Regions from separate parts of the Roseburia sp. genome, predicted to be linked through region 2. Evidence: predicted binding sites of a transcription regulator. Region 2 holds the regulator's gene; the other holds the start of a gene.
The links. Region 2 encodes Rex, which represses fermentation and respiration genes when NADH is low (regulators of the CRP and FNR family bind a similar motif). Its sites were predicted from a motif close to ATTGTTAANTANTTAACAAT; they were not measured.

Region 1 (7,613 bases), 210 kb from region 2:
GGCACAGGTGAAACAGCTTCTGACAGAAGGCCGGACAGCAACGATTCGCGGTTTTAAGTCAAAGACAGGAAAGAAGTTTGATGCAAGGATTGCTTTAAATAGAGACGAATCCGGCAAGGTGATCGGACTGAAATACGATTTCTCGGATGTGGAAGCGCCAAAATTAAAAGATGTGAAATGTCCGGTCTGCGGTGGGGATATGGTAAAAACGCCGTTCGGCTATGGCTGTGCGAATTATAAAAAAGATGATCCGGAAAGCTGTCGTTTTTCGGTTGGACAGATCGCAGGAGTAAAATTAAAAGAAGCACAGGTCAAAGAACTTTTAACCAATGGAAAAACCGGTGTGATCGAAGGATTTATCGCAAAGACCGGAATGAAATTTGATGCGCCGTTAAAACTGACCAAAGAGGGGCAGATCACCTTTGATTTCCCGGAGAAACCAAAGCCGGTCGAGACGACGGTAAAGTGTCCGAAATGTGGGGAACTCTTAAAGAAAAGCCAATGGTATTATGAGTGTGACTGCGGTTTTAAGGTAGGGCATACGGTTGCGAAAGTGCCGCTTTCGGAAGCAATCATAAAAGAACTGTTGGAAACCGGAAAGACAAAGGAAAAAGTGACTGGATTTAACTCGAAAGCAGGAAATGTATTTGATGCATGTTTAAAATATGAGGATGAGCGGATCAGTTTTGATTTTGACAATCCGGGAAGCCAGTCTCTGCAAAAACAGGAGACAGAGGGGCAGTCAGAAGTGCAGACGGCTGTGCAGGAGAATGGGGCACAGCAGATGCAGCAGGCAGAACAGGGTGGCACAGAGACACAGCAGTCACAACGGACGGACTCTGAACCGGATGGTGCAGATGATTTCTATGCCGCTATGGCAAATGAGGCTGCGGCGTTCCAGGAGGAAGAAGAGCAGGAATGGATCGCAGGAAGCAATTTTTTAGATGAGTTTATGCCGTAAGCGATCTCCGGCAGACAGAAATTCTTGTCTGTCCGGAGATTTTTTTGCAGTGTTCGAATATTATTTTGACAGATCTGTGAAAACGTTTTACAATAGAACCAGTATGCAAACAGAAATGCAAGGATCACACTGGATTCATATCCATGTGACAGAGACATTCTGGGATGGAGGAAAAGATGGAAAACGCAAAAATCAGCAATTTATATGATTTGGATGAAACAATCGCAAAAGAATATTTAGAACAGTTTACATATCCATGGGAGGCTTTAAAAGGGATCAGTGAGTTCATAAAAAAGCTTGGACCAACATTAGATCCGGAAAAGTTTGAAAAAAGAGGCGAGGATATCTGGGTTGCAAAGAGTGCAAAAGTGGCACCGACAGCATGTTTAAACGGTCCGCTGATCATTGATGAGGATGCAGAAATCCGTCACTGCGCATTTGTCCGCGGCAGTGCGATCGTAGGAAAGGGTTCTGTTGTCGGCAATTCCACAGAACTGAAAAATGATATTATTTTCAATTCCGTTCAGGTGCCGCATTACAATTATGTTGGTGATTCTATTCTGGGTTATAAGTCACACATGGGTGCAGGATCAATCACATCAAATGTGAAATCAGATAAGACACTGGTTGTGGTAAAAGATGGTGATGAAAAAATTGAAACCGGATTAAAGAAATTTGGTGCAATGCTTGGAGATTTTGTTGAAGTTGGATGCAATTCTGTATTAAATCCTGGAACGGTGATCGGCAGACATACAAATGTATATCCGCTTTCAAGTGTCAGGGGAGTGATCCCGGCAAACTCAATTTTTAAGAAACCGGGCGAGGTTGTACAGAAAAAAGAAGCATGATATTCTTAAACTTAAGATCCGGACAGGTCGGATAAGTTATGGCAGAAAATATTGATCATATTTTAAGTACAGGGAGATAAAATATATGGAAGAAGAAAAGAAATATATTTATAATGATAAAGCGGAACGGATCAGAAAGATGAACCGGTTCTATATAGGTGCAACCATATTTCTTGGAATATTGTTTTTACTGTATCTGTGGCTCCGCATGGCAAATCAGAATCTGGTAAATGCAGTAGTATATGGGAATACTGCATTAATAATAGGCGCATCAGTTTTGAACACGATTATTTATCATAAAGATCATGTAACAGCAAAATTAAAAGTGATTGCTACGCTTGAGATGGGATTAGAGTATCTGTTAGTCGGAGTACAGACAGATGCACATTTTATTACGTATGTACTGATCGTTTTAGTTGCGTTACAGATTCCGTACTATGATGAAGGTGGATTAAAAAGAACCTGTGTGGGAGTGAGTATTCTCTACGTGATCGTTACGATTGTTCAGGGAATAAAGGGTATTACTGTATTGAACGTGGATACAATATGTTCTGTGGTCGGCGTGCTTGGCGTTTTATTTATGGTTTCAAGAATTGGAAAGATCACATTATTGTTTAACGCAGATGCACTTGGATCCATAGATGAGGAACACAAAAAGCAGAATGAAATTTTACAGGGAGTGCTTGAGATTTCCAAAACTGTTCAGGAAGAATCAGTTAAGAGCAGCAGCCTGATCGGAAAACTGGTCGAGACGACCAATTCTGTAACTGGCAGTATGCAGGAGATTACAACGGCTTCCGGAATGAATGCAAACAGCATCGAAGAACAGAATACCATGACTGCAACGATCCAGGATGCGATCGAGGAAACAAGTGAGCGATCAAAACAGATGGTGGATATCGCAATGAATTCAAATGACAGCATTCAGGAAAATATGCGTGTGATGGATGCGTTGAAAGATCAGGCAGAGCAGATCACAAATACAAATCATGATGTTACTGAGGCAATGACCAAACTTCAGGATAAGACAAAAGAAGTAGAAGAGATTGCAGGTATGATCTTAAATATTTCAAGTCAGACAAACCTGCTGGCGTTAAATGCATCTATTGAGAGTGCACGTGCCGGAGAAGCCGGAAGAGGTTTTGCGGTTGTAGCAGAGCAGATCAGACAGCTTGCGGAACAGACAAAAAATTCGACGGAAGAGATCACGAGAATTACAAACGAACTGAATGCAAATGCAAATGATGTGGTTGTATCAGTAGAAGGTTCTGTACAGGCAACGGAAGATCAGAAAGAAAAGATTCTTGCTGCGTCAGAAACATTTAATCTGCTTAATAAAAATATAGGTGAGCTGGTTGCCCATATTGAAGAGGTCAATAAAAAGGTAAGCGGACTTTCAGATTCCAACAATAAGATTGTGGTAAACTGCTCGCAGCTTTCGGCAGCGACTGAGGAAGTTACGGCGAGTGCAGAACAGGTACATACACTCAGTGAAGAAAATCTTGATGTTGCAAAACAGGTTCAGAATGCGGTAGAGAAAATTCACAGTACGGCAGATGATATAAAAAAGTTTTTGCACTGACAGAAAGGAGTGCATAATTATATGAAAAATAAAGTGTGGTTGTTTACAGCCGCACTTTTGCTTTTTACAGCAGGGTGTGGTGAGCCAGATATGGCACAAAATAAAATAAACAGCAATGAGCAGAAAACAGCAGGAATTTCAGATACAGATGAAACAGAATCCGAAATAGACAGCAGTGCGTCTGAAAAAATGGAAGCAGCCGAAGAAAAATATATCTGGAAAGAGATCACGCTGCAGTTCCCGGAGAGCTGGGAAGATAAGTATGTAATTTTAGAAGATGATACCGGTTTTTCTGTTTTTCAGAAAAAATCCTATGAGAAAGAAAGTGGGACGGGGTTTCTTTTTGGAATTACCAAAGACACGGAATGGTATCCGGATGCTGCCGGTGTAAGTATTTTAGGATATACCGATGATGGAGTGTTATATGAGGTTGTGAGGCCTACGGATGTGAGCTGCGATGTGGAAAATGAGGATACTTTAAATGAATATCAAGGGATGCTGCAGCAGTCAGATACGGTAGTACAGAATGCGGTCATTGATACACAGAACCTGCACAAAGATGCTGACCAGTATATCATTCCGGTCAGTATGACACAGACAATTTCGGCAGACAGTCTTATCAATATGTCGGACAATGATTTATGGTTAGCACGCAATGAAATCTATGCAAGACATGGACGGGGTTTTACCAATGAATATCTGCAGAGTTATTTTAATGCATGTTCCTGGTATGAAAAAAGTGAAGAAGCAGATGCATTTGATGAATCTGTGCTGAGCCAGACAGAAAAAGACAACTTAAAGGTAATACAGGAAGCTGAAACAGCATATGAACAGGAGCATCCGTATCCGAAAGAATATAAAACAGGACAGAATATTATGGTGGATCTTAATGGAGATGGCAGCGAAGAAGAGATCCGTTATGATGTGAAAGAGAGTAGTGATTATTCAGGTTATTCCTGTGTCCTTACGGTTAATGGAACAGCATATGAACTGTGTGAATATGCAGCTATGGTGACACCAGAAACGGAAAGCTTTTATGTTACAGACATGGATGAATATGATAATTCTCTGGAAATCGCGGTATTAGACGATGGACCAAGTGCCGATTATGCGACTTATTTTTACCGGTATGACGGAAGTGCGCTGGCGTTTATCGGGGAAGTGGATGGTTTCCCTTTTAAGGAGCAGAATGGCGGAATCAATGGTTTTACCGGGCAAAACGGAATCAATGGAACAATCCGTACAGATATTCTTGAAACCGCATATCTTAATGGATACTGGTGGTATGACAGCAATGCACGGAAACTGGAATATATGGATGGCGGTATGCATCAATACAAGTATTTCACACCGCACAGATTATATGTGGATCTTCCGTTGTGGAAAGCTATGGATCAGAATTCGGAACAGGTAACGGTTTCGTCCGGGCAGGATGTGTTCTTTATCAGCTCTGATGCAAAGGAATGGATCTATGTGCGTGCAAAAGACGGAACAGAAGGGTACATCCATGTGGATGGTGAAAATGTCAGCAACGTCGGCAGACCCGGCACGGAAGTTTTTTCGGAGTTAAATTACTTTGACTAGTGTATAAAAACAAATACACGGAATAAAGATAATTTTTTTCGATTAGGACTTGTAGATTTCAACAAAATGTGCGAAAATAAGTAAGGTATGTTAAATGTATAACAAAGTCTGATACATACAGTTCTATTAAGTGAAAGGAGTCTTAAAATGATTTACACTAAGGAAGTCGAAAACATGTGTCCTGTAGCAAAGGGCGCAAAACATGAACCAGCTCCAATTCCGGAAGAAGGCAAATGGGTTCATTCTAAAAAAATTGAAGATATTTCAGGTTTTACACACGGTGTTGGCTGGTGTGCTCCTCAGCAGGGTGCCTGCAAGCTTTCATTAAATGTAAAAAATGGTGTAATCGAAGAAGCTTTAGTTGAGACAATCGGATGCTCTGGTATGACACATTCCGCAGCTATGGCAGCAGAGGTATTACAGGGCAAAACAATTCTTGAAGCATTAAACACAGACCTTGTTTGTGATGCAATCAATACAGCAATGAGAGAGTTATTCTTACAGATCGTTTATGGTCGTACACAGAGTGCATTCTCTGATGACGGTCTTGCAATCGGTGCTGGTCTTGAGGATTTAGGTAAAGGACTTCGTTCCCAGGTTGGTACAATGTACGCTACCAAAGAGAAAGGTGTTCGTTACTTAGAGATGGCAGAAGGTTATGTAACCGGTATTGCTCTTGACGAGAATAACGAAGTTATCGGATATCAGTTCGTTTCTCTTGGAAAAATGACTGACTTCATTAAAAAAGGCGATGATCCTAACACTGCATGGGAAAAAGCAAAAGGACAGTACGGCCGTGTGGCAGATGCTGTTAAAATCATCGACCCGAGAGAAGAGTAGGAAAGGAGACGGACGAAAATGGCATTATTTGAAGGATATGAAAGAAGAATTGACCAGATCAACGCTGTGTTAAACAGCTATGGTATCAGCTCTATCGAAGAAGCTGAAAAAATTACAAAAGATGCTGGACTTGATGTTTACGATCAGGTAAAGAAAATCCAGCCAATCTGTTTCGAGAACGCTTGCTGGGCTTACACTGTAGGTGCTGCAATCGCAATCAAAAAAGGATGTACAAGAGCTGCTGATGCTGCTGCAGCAATCGGTGAGGGACTTCAGGCATTCTGTATTCCGGGTTCTGTTGCAGACCACAGAAAAGTAGGTTTAGGACATGGTAACCTTGGTAAAATGTTATTAGAGGAAGAGACAGAGTGCTTCTGCTTCTTAGCAGGACATGAGTCATTTGCAGCTGCTGAGGGTGCAATCGGTATCGCTGAGAAAGCAAACAAAGTACGTCAGAAACCATTACGTGTTATCTTAAACGGACTTGGAAAAGATGCTGCTCAGATCATCTCCCGTATCAACGGATTCACATTTGTTGAGACACAGTATGATTACAAAGCTGCAAAATTAAATGTTGTATATGAGAAAGCATATTCTAACGGACTTCGTGCAACTGTAAAATGCTACGGTGCAGATGACGTTCAGGAAGGTGTTGCAATCATGCATCATGAGAACGTAGGTGTTTCCATCACTGGTAACTCTACAAACCCAACACGTTTCCAGCACCCGGTTGCAGGTACATACAAAAAAGAATGTATCGAGCAGGGTAAGAAATACTTCTCAGTTGCTTCCGGCGGTGGTACAGGACGTACACTTCATCCGGACAACATGGCAGCAGGTCCTGCTTCCTACGGTATGACAGATACTATGGGACGTATGCACTCTGATGCACAGTTCGCAGGTTCCTCTTCTGTACCGGCTCACGTTGAGATGATGGGTCTGATCGGAATGGGTAACAACCCAATGGTTGGTGCTACTGTAGCAGTTGCAGTTTCCGTTGAGGAAGCTCATAAGGCTGGTAAGTTCTAAGATAAATTTAAAGCATAGAAAGAAACGAGATTTTTGTATTTGCAAGAATCCCGTTTCTTTTTCTGTATAAATTTATTTGAATATGATTTATACTTTTATCAGAATTCTAAATGTTTTGAGAAACGGGAGGGTTAGTTTAGAATCATGAATGTAATGCCCGTAAATATATTAATTACAAAAGTTGCAGAAATATGTAAAAAAAATGGTGTAAAAAAATTGGTTCTTATAGGTTCATTCGCAACAGATACAGCAACTCCATATAGTGATATTGATTTTGTAGTTTATGGCGATGTGGATATGGATAAACTTGAACAGGATCTAGAAAAAATAGAAACTTTACGTAAGATAGATATTTTGGAATATAAAACAATTCGAAACCAGTATCTTTTGGAGGATATCGCAAAGTATGGAAAACAAATATATTAACAGATATAAAAATTTTTGCAGAAGTTTGAATAATTTAAAAAAAAGTAAAACAGCAGACCCGGATGCTGATTTTGTGTTAGAAGGTACTGCTCAAAATTATAATTTAACATTTGATTTATCATGGAAAGTGATGAAGGATATTTTAGTCAAAGTATTGGGTATTAATGATATAGCGCTTGGATCGCCAAGAGCGAATTTACAGGCGGCATTTTCAAACAAATTGATTGATGATGATGTTTGGCTGCAAATGTTGAGAACAAGAAATCTGCTTGCTCATGATTATGATGGTGCAGTTGCAAGAGAAAATTTTGAAAAGATAACAACAGTGTATTATGATGTTTTT
Region 2 (7,613 bases):
CAGTCTCTTCCGATACTTGCTGCGGCAACGGAAAGTTTTTCTGCCATCTCTTTTGTAAATACGGTTGGACGGATACCTGCTTTAATCATATCCACATACTGGTCCGGGAATACATATCCTAAGATCAGGATCGGTTTCTGGATTCCGTGATTACGAAGGATAAGTCCTTCCTCAACCGTGGCAACTGCATAACCATAAAGATAATCCAGTTTTTCAATCGTCTCTGCAATCTCTACGGCACCATGTCCGTAGCCATCTGCCTTAATGACAGCCATAATTTTTGTGTCTTTTGCAATGTTTCCGCGCATCGCATCCATGTTGTGTAGAATTGCATCCAGATCGATTTCCGCATGCACTCTGCTGTATCTGTTCATGTTGATCCTCCATCTATTTTGTGTACCGTTTTTTATTCAACGAATTTTTGTTCATTATCGATCGGCTTTGTAGTATAAATATTCAGAACTTTTTTAATACCACAGATCAGATCTGAGGCTGTAAGCCCCTGTAACCCCGTTGTGCGTATCATAAGATCACCGGACAGACCATGAAGATATACCCCAAGAGGAGCCGCCTGGTAAGGTGTTATTTTCTGTGCCATAAGTGTACCGATCACACCGCTTAACACATCTCCGCTTCCTGCTGTTGCCATTCCGGAATTGCCAGAAAGATTCAGGTATTTTTTACCATCCGGCAGTGCAGTTACGGTATGTTCGTCTTTTAAGACACATACAACGTGATATTCTTTTGCATAATCCGCAGCAGTCTGAAGCAAATGATGCTGGATCTCATTGACTGTTTTTCCGGTAAGCCGGCTCATCTCTCCGGGATGAGGTGTGATCACTGCCGGGATTTTAAAATTTTTCCAGATATCTGCCTCTGGTAAGTCATTCTGCTCTGCTATCAGATTTAACGCATCCGCATCAAAAAGAATTGCTTTCTTTTCCTGTGACGTTCCATATTCTAACACAAAATTTAATATCTGTGCAGCAGTTTTTTCTTTCCCAAGCCCGGGACCTGCCACAATGGCATCTGCCCAATCAAAAGCCTCCTGTAATACAGCCTTCCCCGGAGCAGCATTTTTATCATAAGTAGTAAGAACCGCCTCTGGAACACAGCTCTGTAAAATAATCCTGTTTTCTTCCGGCGTCAGCACACGCACCAGACCGCATCCTGTGGCGTAAGCAGCTTTTGCAGATAAAACTGCCGCCCCTGCCATATTGACACTTCCTGCGATCAGCAAAAGTTTTCCATAGCTTCCTTTATTAGAATGACTTTTTCTCTCCGGGAGCAGCAATAAATCTTTCGTTTCCAATGCCATTACTGACGGTGTCTCTCCCAGCCAGCTTTCTTTCGTGATACCGATATCACATACGATCACTCTGCCGGCATATTCATTTCCCGGCCAGAGAATACTGCCTAATTTCGCAAATGCGAATGTGATCGTGATATCTGCACGAAATGCCATACCAAGGACAGCACCTGTATCTGCAGAAATTCCGGATGCAATATCCACTGCCACTTTTTCTCCCGGAAGTGTATTCATACAACATAATATATCTGCATAAGTACCAGTCACGTCTCTCGACAACCCTACACCAAATAGTGCATCTATGACAGTTGTTGGTCTGATCTGTTCCGGTAAATCCGTATAGACAGGAACACCATATGCATTTAAAATATCCTGCTGGATTCTGTTTTGCTCCGAGCAATGATCTTTATTTCCAGCAAAAACAACTGTAACAGTATGTCCCTCCAGAAATAAAAGGCGGGCGATCGCAAAACCATCTCCACCATTATTTCCGCTGCCGCATACGATAAGAACTTCTGAGAGATCAACCTTTTGCTTATGGAGTTCATTTACAAATGTTATTGCTGCATGCTCCATCAGAAGAAGTCCCGGAACTTTAAAATGTAAAACGGTATTTACGTCATATTTTTGCATTTCCCTGCTGTTTACAAGATACTTCATGATAATAAGCCCCCTGTTATAAGCAAAAAACGCCGCACAAAGATCTGTGCGGCAGCTAATTGCTTCCTGAATTTATGGCACCCTTTTCAGTTGCCGTTTTTTTCTGCTTTTTTGTTTCTGACAATGTTGTAAGATAACTGCATCAAACTGTCGGAAAGATGTACATTCTCTACAACAACATTTTTATCAATGAGCTCCAGGTCTACATGCGCAAAATTCCAGATTGCGCGGATTCCAAGTCCGACTAGTCTGTTTGCAATGGCATCAGCCTTTTCCTTTGGCATAGTAAGCGCCGCAATATCCACCTGATTTTCTGCACAGAAACTCTCTAATTCATCCAGCATGCGGATTTTGATTCCACGCACGGTCACACCGTCCAATGCAGGATTTACATCAAACAGTCCTATGATCACAAAACCAAGTTTTTCAAATTTCACATAGTTTGTAAGTGCCTGTCCAAGATTACCTGCACCCACCACAATAATATTGTGTCTTTCATTTAAACCTAATATCTTACCGATTTCCTCATATAAAAACTTTACATTATAACCATAACCCTGCTGGCCAAAACCACCAAAATTATTCAGATCCTGTCTGATCTGGGATGCGGTCACATTCATTCGTTTACTCAGATCATTGGATGATATACGTTCTACACCGGCATCTAAGAGTTCTCCGAGGTAGCGGTAATAACGCGGCATTCTCCGGATAACTGCCTGTGATATTTCTTTTTCCTGCACAAAAGGTTCCACCTTTCTTACGTTCTCTCGTTTATTATAGTGATTTCCCCTGTGTCTGTCAATGTGTGAAAAATTTAACTATCTTTTTTCAATAAGATATTTTCTGCTTTGTCAGGAAATATCATCAATCAGTTCCATCTAACTGCATTGACAGCTCTTCCCAGGTTTCATAGCAGGTTTCCAGTCGTTCCCTGCACTCCTGCTGTCTTGCTGCAAGCTCATTTAATTTTGCGGAATTAACTGCGTTTTCCGGCTTTGCACATTCTTCATCGATCATGCTTATTTCACTTTCAAGTGCGGCAATCTCTTCCTCGGCTTTTTTTAAACTGTTTTCAATTTTACGAATCCTTGCCTGCTCTGCTTTTTGTGCCTGCCAGTCGAGCTTATTAACGGCATCATCCTGTTTCTTAGGCTGCACATCTGAAGTTTCTGGCTGTTTCACATACAACTGCGTCATAATATCATGTTTTTCCAGATAATAATCATAATTTCCGATATAATTTACAATTGTTTCACCTGTCAGCTCCAGGATTCTTGTTGCTGTCTGATTGATAAAATAGCGGTCATGTGAAACAAAAAATACCGTTCCTGTATACTGGTTTAATGCAGATTCCAAAATTTCCTTGGATGTAATGTCCAGATGGTTTGTCGGCTCATCTAAAATAAGAAAATTAGCATCTGAAAGCATCAGTTTTGCCAGGGAGACACGGCCTCTTTCACCACCGCTTAAATCTGAGATCCGCTTAAACACATCATCATTTGTAAATAAAAAGGCTGCCAGTACATTGCGGATCTTTGTGTTATTCAGCTCTGGATAAGCATCTGAGATCTCTTCAAATATGGTTTTATCCATATGTAAAAGCTGATGTTCCTGATCGTAATATCCAATGTGAACATTCGAACCAAGTGTTACCGTACCACCATCTGCCTGTATCAGATTATTGATGATCTTTAAGATGGTCGTTTTCCCGGTTCCGTTATTGCCGATCAGTGCTACCCGCTCCCCACGTTTAATCTCGAATGAGATATCCGAAAACAATGTAACCGGCGGATATGATTTTGCAAGACCTGACACCGTAAGGACATCATTTCCGCTGACCACATTTGGCTCTAACACGATCTTAATGTCTGTATTGTCCTCAACCGGTTTTTCAATACGTTCTATCTTGTCTAACATCTTTTCGCGGCTCTCCGCACGCTTGATGGATTTTTCACGGTTAAACGATTTTAACTTTGTGATAACTTCTTCCTGATGTCTGATCTCACGCTGCTGATTATAATATTGTTTTAACAGATCTTCACGGACTTTTGCTTTCTTCTTCGCAAAATCCGAGTAATTTCCCTGATATACATACGCTTTATGCTGGAAAATCTCTACAACTTTTGTGACAACGCGATCCAGGAAATAACGGTCATGTGCTACGATCACAACAGCCCCTTTGTAAGCCCGCAGAAAATTCTCAAGCCAGCGGATCGACTCCATATCCAGATGGTTCGTCGGCTCATCTAAAAGCAGTACATCCGGCTTTGTGACTAAAAGTTTGCCAAGGGAAACTCTTGTTTTCTGTCCTCCGGATAACTCGCTCATCTGTTTGCTCAAATCTTCATCTGAAAAACCAAGTCCTTTTAAAATACCGGTTACTTCACTCCGGTATGCATATCCGCCCTGCAGTTCAAATTCGTGGCTCAGACGATGATAAACCTCCATCAGTTTTTCCAGTTCCCCACCGGTCTGCTGATTCATTTCTGACTCCATATTGCGGAGTTTCTGTTCCATTTCAAGGATGTCAGCTCTTGCATTAAGAACTTCGTCATAAATGGTTCTGTGCCCCGATACATCCTGATACTGTGCCAGATAACCGATTGTTTTATCTTTTGCAAGGATCACTTCACCGGTATCGGACGTTTCTTCGCCCATAATAATTTTAAGCAGCGTAGACTTGCCGGCACCATTGATGCCGACAATCGCTGCTTTTTCGTTTGCTTCAATATGAAAACTTACATCTTTTAAGATCTCATCTGTTCCAAAAGACTTTGAGATACTCTGACATGACAAAATCATTTTAAACTTTCCTCTAATGTTGTTCTGATTGCCTTGATGAAATTTTCGCTGTTTAATACAACCGGATTCGGATTTGTAGTAATCAGCGCAAGGTCTTTTGTCATTTTACCATCTTCAATGGTCTTTATACAAGCCTTTTCAAGTTTTTCTGCAAAATCAGATAATGCCTGGTTAGAATCAAGTTCTCCACGTTTCTTAAGTGCACCTGTCCATGCAAAAATAGTTGCAACAGAGTTTGTGGATGTCTCCTCACCTTTTAAGTGTTTGTAATAATGGCGCTGTACCGTTCCATGTGCAGCTTCATATTCATAATATCCATCCGGGGAAACTAATACAGAAGTCATCATGGCAAGTGAACCAAATGCACTTGAAACCATATCACTCATGACATCTCCATCATAATTTTTACATGCCCAGATATAACCACCCTCAGACTTCATTACACGTGCAACTGCATCATCGATCAATGTATAAAAATAGGTAATACCTGCTTTTTCGAATTTTTCTTTGTACTCTGCATCAAAGATTTCCTGGAAAATGTCTTTAAAGGTATGATCGTATTTTTTTGAAATCGTATCCTTTGTTGCAAACCACAGATCCTGTTTTGTATCCAGTGCATAATTAAAACAGCTTTTTGCGAAACTTTCAATGGAATTGCAAAGGTTATGCTGTCCCTGAACAACGCCTGCTCCGGTAAAGTTGTGGATCAGTTCTCTCGTCTCTGTACCATCTTCCGCTGTATATACCAGCTCACATTTGCCTGCTCCAGGAATCTTCATCTCAGTTGCTTTATATACATCGCCATATGCATGACGCGCGATCGTGATCGGTTTTTTCCAGTTCTTTACACATGGCTCGATCCCTTTTACAACGATCGGTGCACGGAATACCGTTCCATCTAACATGGCGCGGATCGTACCATTCGGGCTTTTCCACATTTCTTTTAAATTATATTCTGTCATACGTGCTGCATTTGGTGTGATCGTTGCACATTTTACAGCAACACCGTATTTCTTTGTTGCATTGGCAGAGTCAACGGTAACCTGATCATTTGTCTCATTACGATGCTCTAATCCAAGATCATAATACTCTGTTTTTAAATCAATAAACGGCAGAAGTAATTCATCTTTGATCATTTTCCAGAGGATTCTTGTCATCTCATCTCCGTCCATCTCTACCAGTGGTGTTGTCATTTTGATTTTTTCCATTATGTTCTCCTTTTCTATTGAAATAAATTGTCCCATCCGTAATTGTCCATATTGTGAATGGTGTTCATCATATGCTCATTTGCAAGTTTTTCTGCCAGATTGGCATCATGTTTTTTTAATGCTTCCACAATCTGTCTGTGTTCCTGATTCGATTGCACAGAACGTTTTGGATCTGCAAGTGTGATTTTACGTACACGCTGCACATAATGATGAAAATCAAGCAGCACATGTTTCAGCTCTTTACTGTCAGAAGCGTTATATAAAATTTCATGGAAACGGTTATCTAATTCCACGACTTGTTCTGAATTTCCTTTTGCTGCATGGAAATCAGACAGATATATATTTTCATCCAGTTCATCTAACTGCTCTTTTGTGATATTGTCCGCAGCCCACTTTGCACACAGTCCCTCCAAACGTGACCGTATCTCGTAAATATCCTGAATATCTTTCTTGGAAATACCTACAACATAAGCACCCTTATTCGGAATGATGGTGACTAATCCTTCCAGTTCAAGCTGGCGGAGCGCCTCACGCACCGGAGTACGGCTGACGCCTAACTCTTCGCCGATATTTTTTTCCTTCAGTTCTTCGTCTGTCGCATATTTTCCGGATAAAATATTCTCACGGATCGTATGGAACACACGAGAACTTAAGGAATAATTATCCTCTCCCATATATGACACCTCATGCTCCTATTGTTACATTTAATTCCTTACAGCATTTTTCAATTTCTTCTACTAATTCCTTATCCGTCAGTACCGTAACACGTCCATCCTCATACTGCTTGTCTACCCAGACTTTTACTTTTTTTACAAGTTCTGAGTTCTTATCGACACTCTTATCTTTCGGAAGATGATAATATGAGTTGATCCAGAGAGCAATTCCTGCAAGACCGGATGTGTTGGAAACAGATACTAATGGCGGTCTGTTTAAGAATTTTCCGGTATCAAAAATATTATAGATCTCCTCATTTTTCAGAAGTCCGTCCGCATGGATTCCAGCTCTTGTAACGTTAAAATTACTGCCGACAAACGGTGTACGGCTCGGCTGCACATATCCAAGCTCTTTTTCAAAATATTCCGCCAGCTCTGTGATCACTGTGGTATCCATACCATCGAGTGTTCCCTTTAACTGTGCATATTCAAAAACCATAGCCTCAAGCGGTGTGTTACCGGTACGCTCTCCGATACCGAACAGGGAGCAGTTGACACCACTGGCTCCATAAAGCCATGCCGTCGTAGAGTTATTAACTGCTTTATAGAAATCATTATGACCATGCCATTCGATCAGTTCAGAAGGTACACCTGCATGTGTGGTCAAACCATAAATGATACCCGGTACACTTCGCGGAATCACAGCACCAGGGAAATTCACTCCATATCCCATAGTATCGCAGGCACGGATCTTGATTGGAATCTTATATTCATCCATCAGCTTCATAAGCTCCACACAGAACGGAATTACAAAACCGTAAATATCAGATCTTGTGATATCCTCCAAATGACAGCGTGGACTGATACCTGTCTCCAAACACTCACGGATGACACTCAGGTAAAGATTCATGACCTCTCTTCTTGTCATTTTCATTTTATAGAAAATATGATAATCCGAGCAGCTTACCAGAATACCTGTCT

Region 1: ACDD58_RS15480 (iron-sulfur cluster assembly scaffold protein) is a predicted target of Rex. The motif match lies at 5,062-5,081, and genes of this name have one in related genera.

Annotation. Positions count from the first base shown of each region.
Region 1 covers NZ_JBGLEJ010000005.1:877,685-885,297, reverse strand. Annotated here, with positions in the region: gene ACDD58_RS15500 (type IA DNA topoisomerase) at 1-961, shown strand, start outside; gene ACDD58_RS15495 (UDP-N-acetylglucosamine pyrophosphorylase) at 1,138-1,809, shown strand; gene ACDD58_RS15490 (methyl-accepting chemotaxis protein) at 1,895-3,391, shown strand; gene ACDD58_RS15485 (YARHG domain-containing protein) at 3,413-4,975, shown strand; gene ACDD58_RS15480 (iron-sulfur cluster assembly scaffold protein) at 5,123-5,815, shown strand; gene ACDD58_RS15475 (GGGtGRT protein) at 5,834-6,844, shown strand; gene ACDD58_RS15470 (nucleotidyltransferase family protein) at 6,989-7,270, shown strand; gene ACDD58_RS15465 (HI0074 family nucleotidyltransferase substrate-binding subunit) at 7,251-7,613, shown strand, end outside.
Region 2 covers NZ_JBGLEJ010000005.1:666,200-673,812, reverse strand. Annotated here, with positions in the region: gene alr (alanine racemase) at 1-374, opposite strand, end outside; gene ACDD58_RS14515 (NAD(P)H-hydrate dehydratase) at 407-1,969, opposite strand; gene ACDD58_RS14510 (redox-sensing transcriptional repressor Rex) at 2,056-2,709, opposite strand; gene abc-f (ribosomal protection-like ABC-F family protein) at 2,834-4,771, opposite strand; gene ACDD58_RS14500 (NADP-dependent isocitrate dehydrogenase) at 4,768-5,979, opposite strand; gene ACDD58_RS14495 (GntR family transcriptional regulator) at 5,994-6,653, opposite strand; gene ACDD58_RS14490 (isopropylmalate/homocitrate/citramalate synthase) at 6,664-7,613, opposite strand, start outside.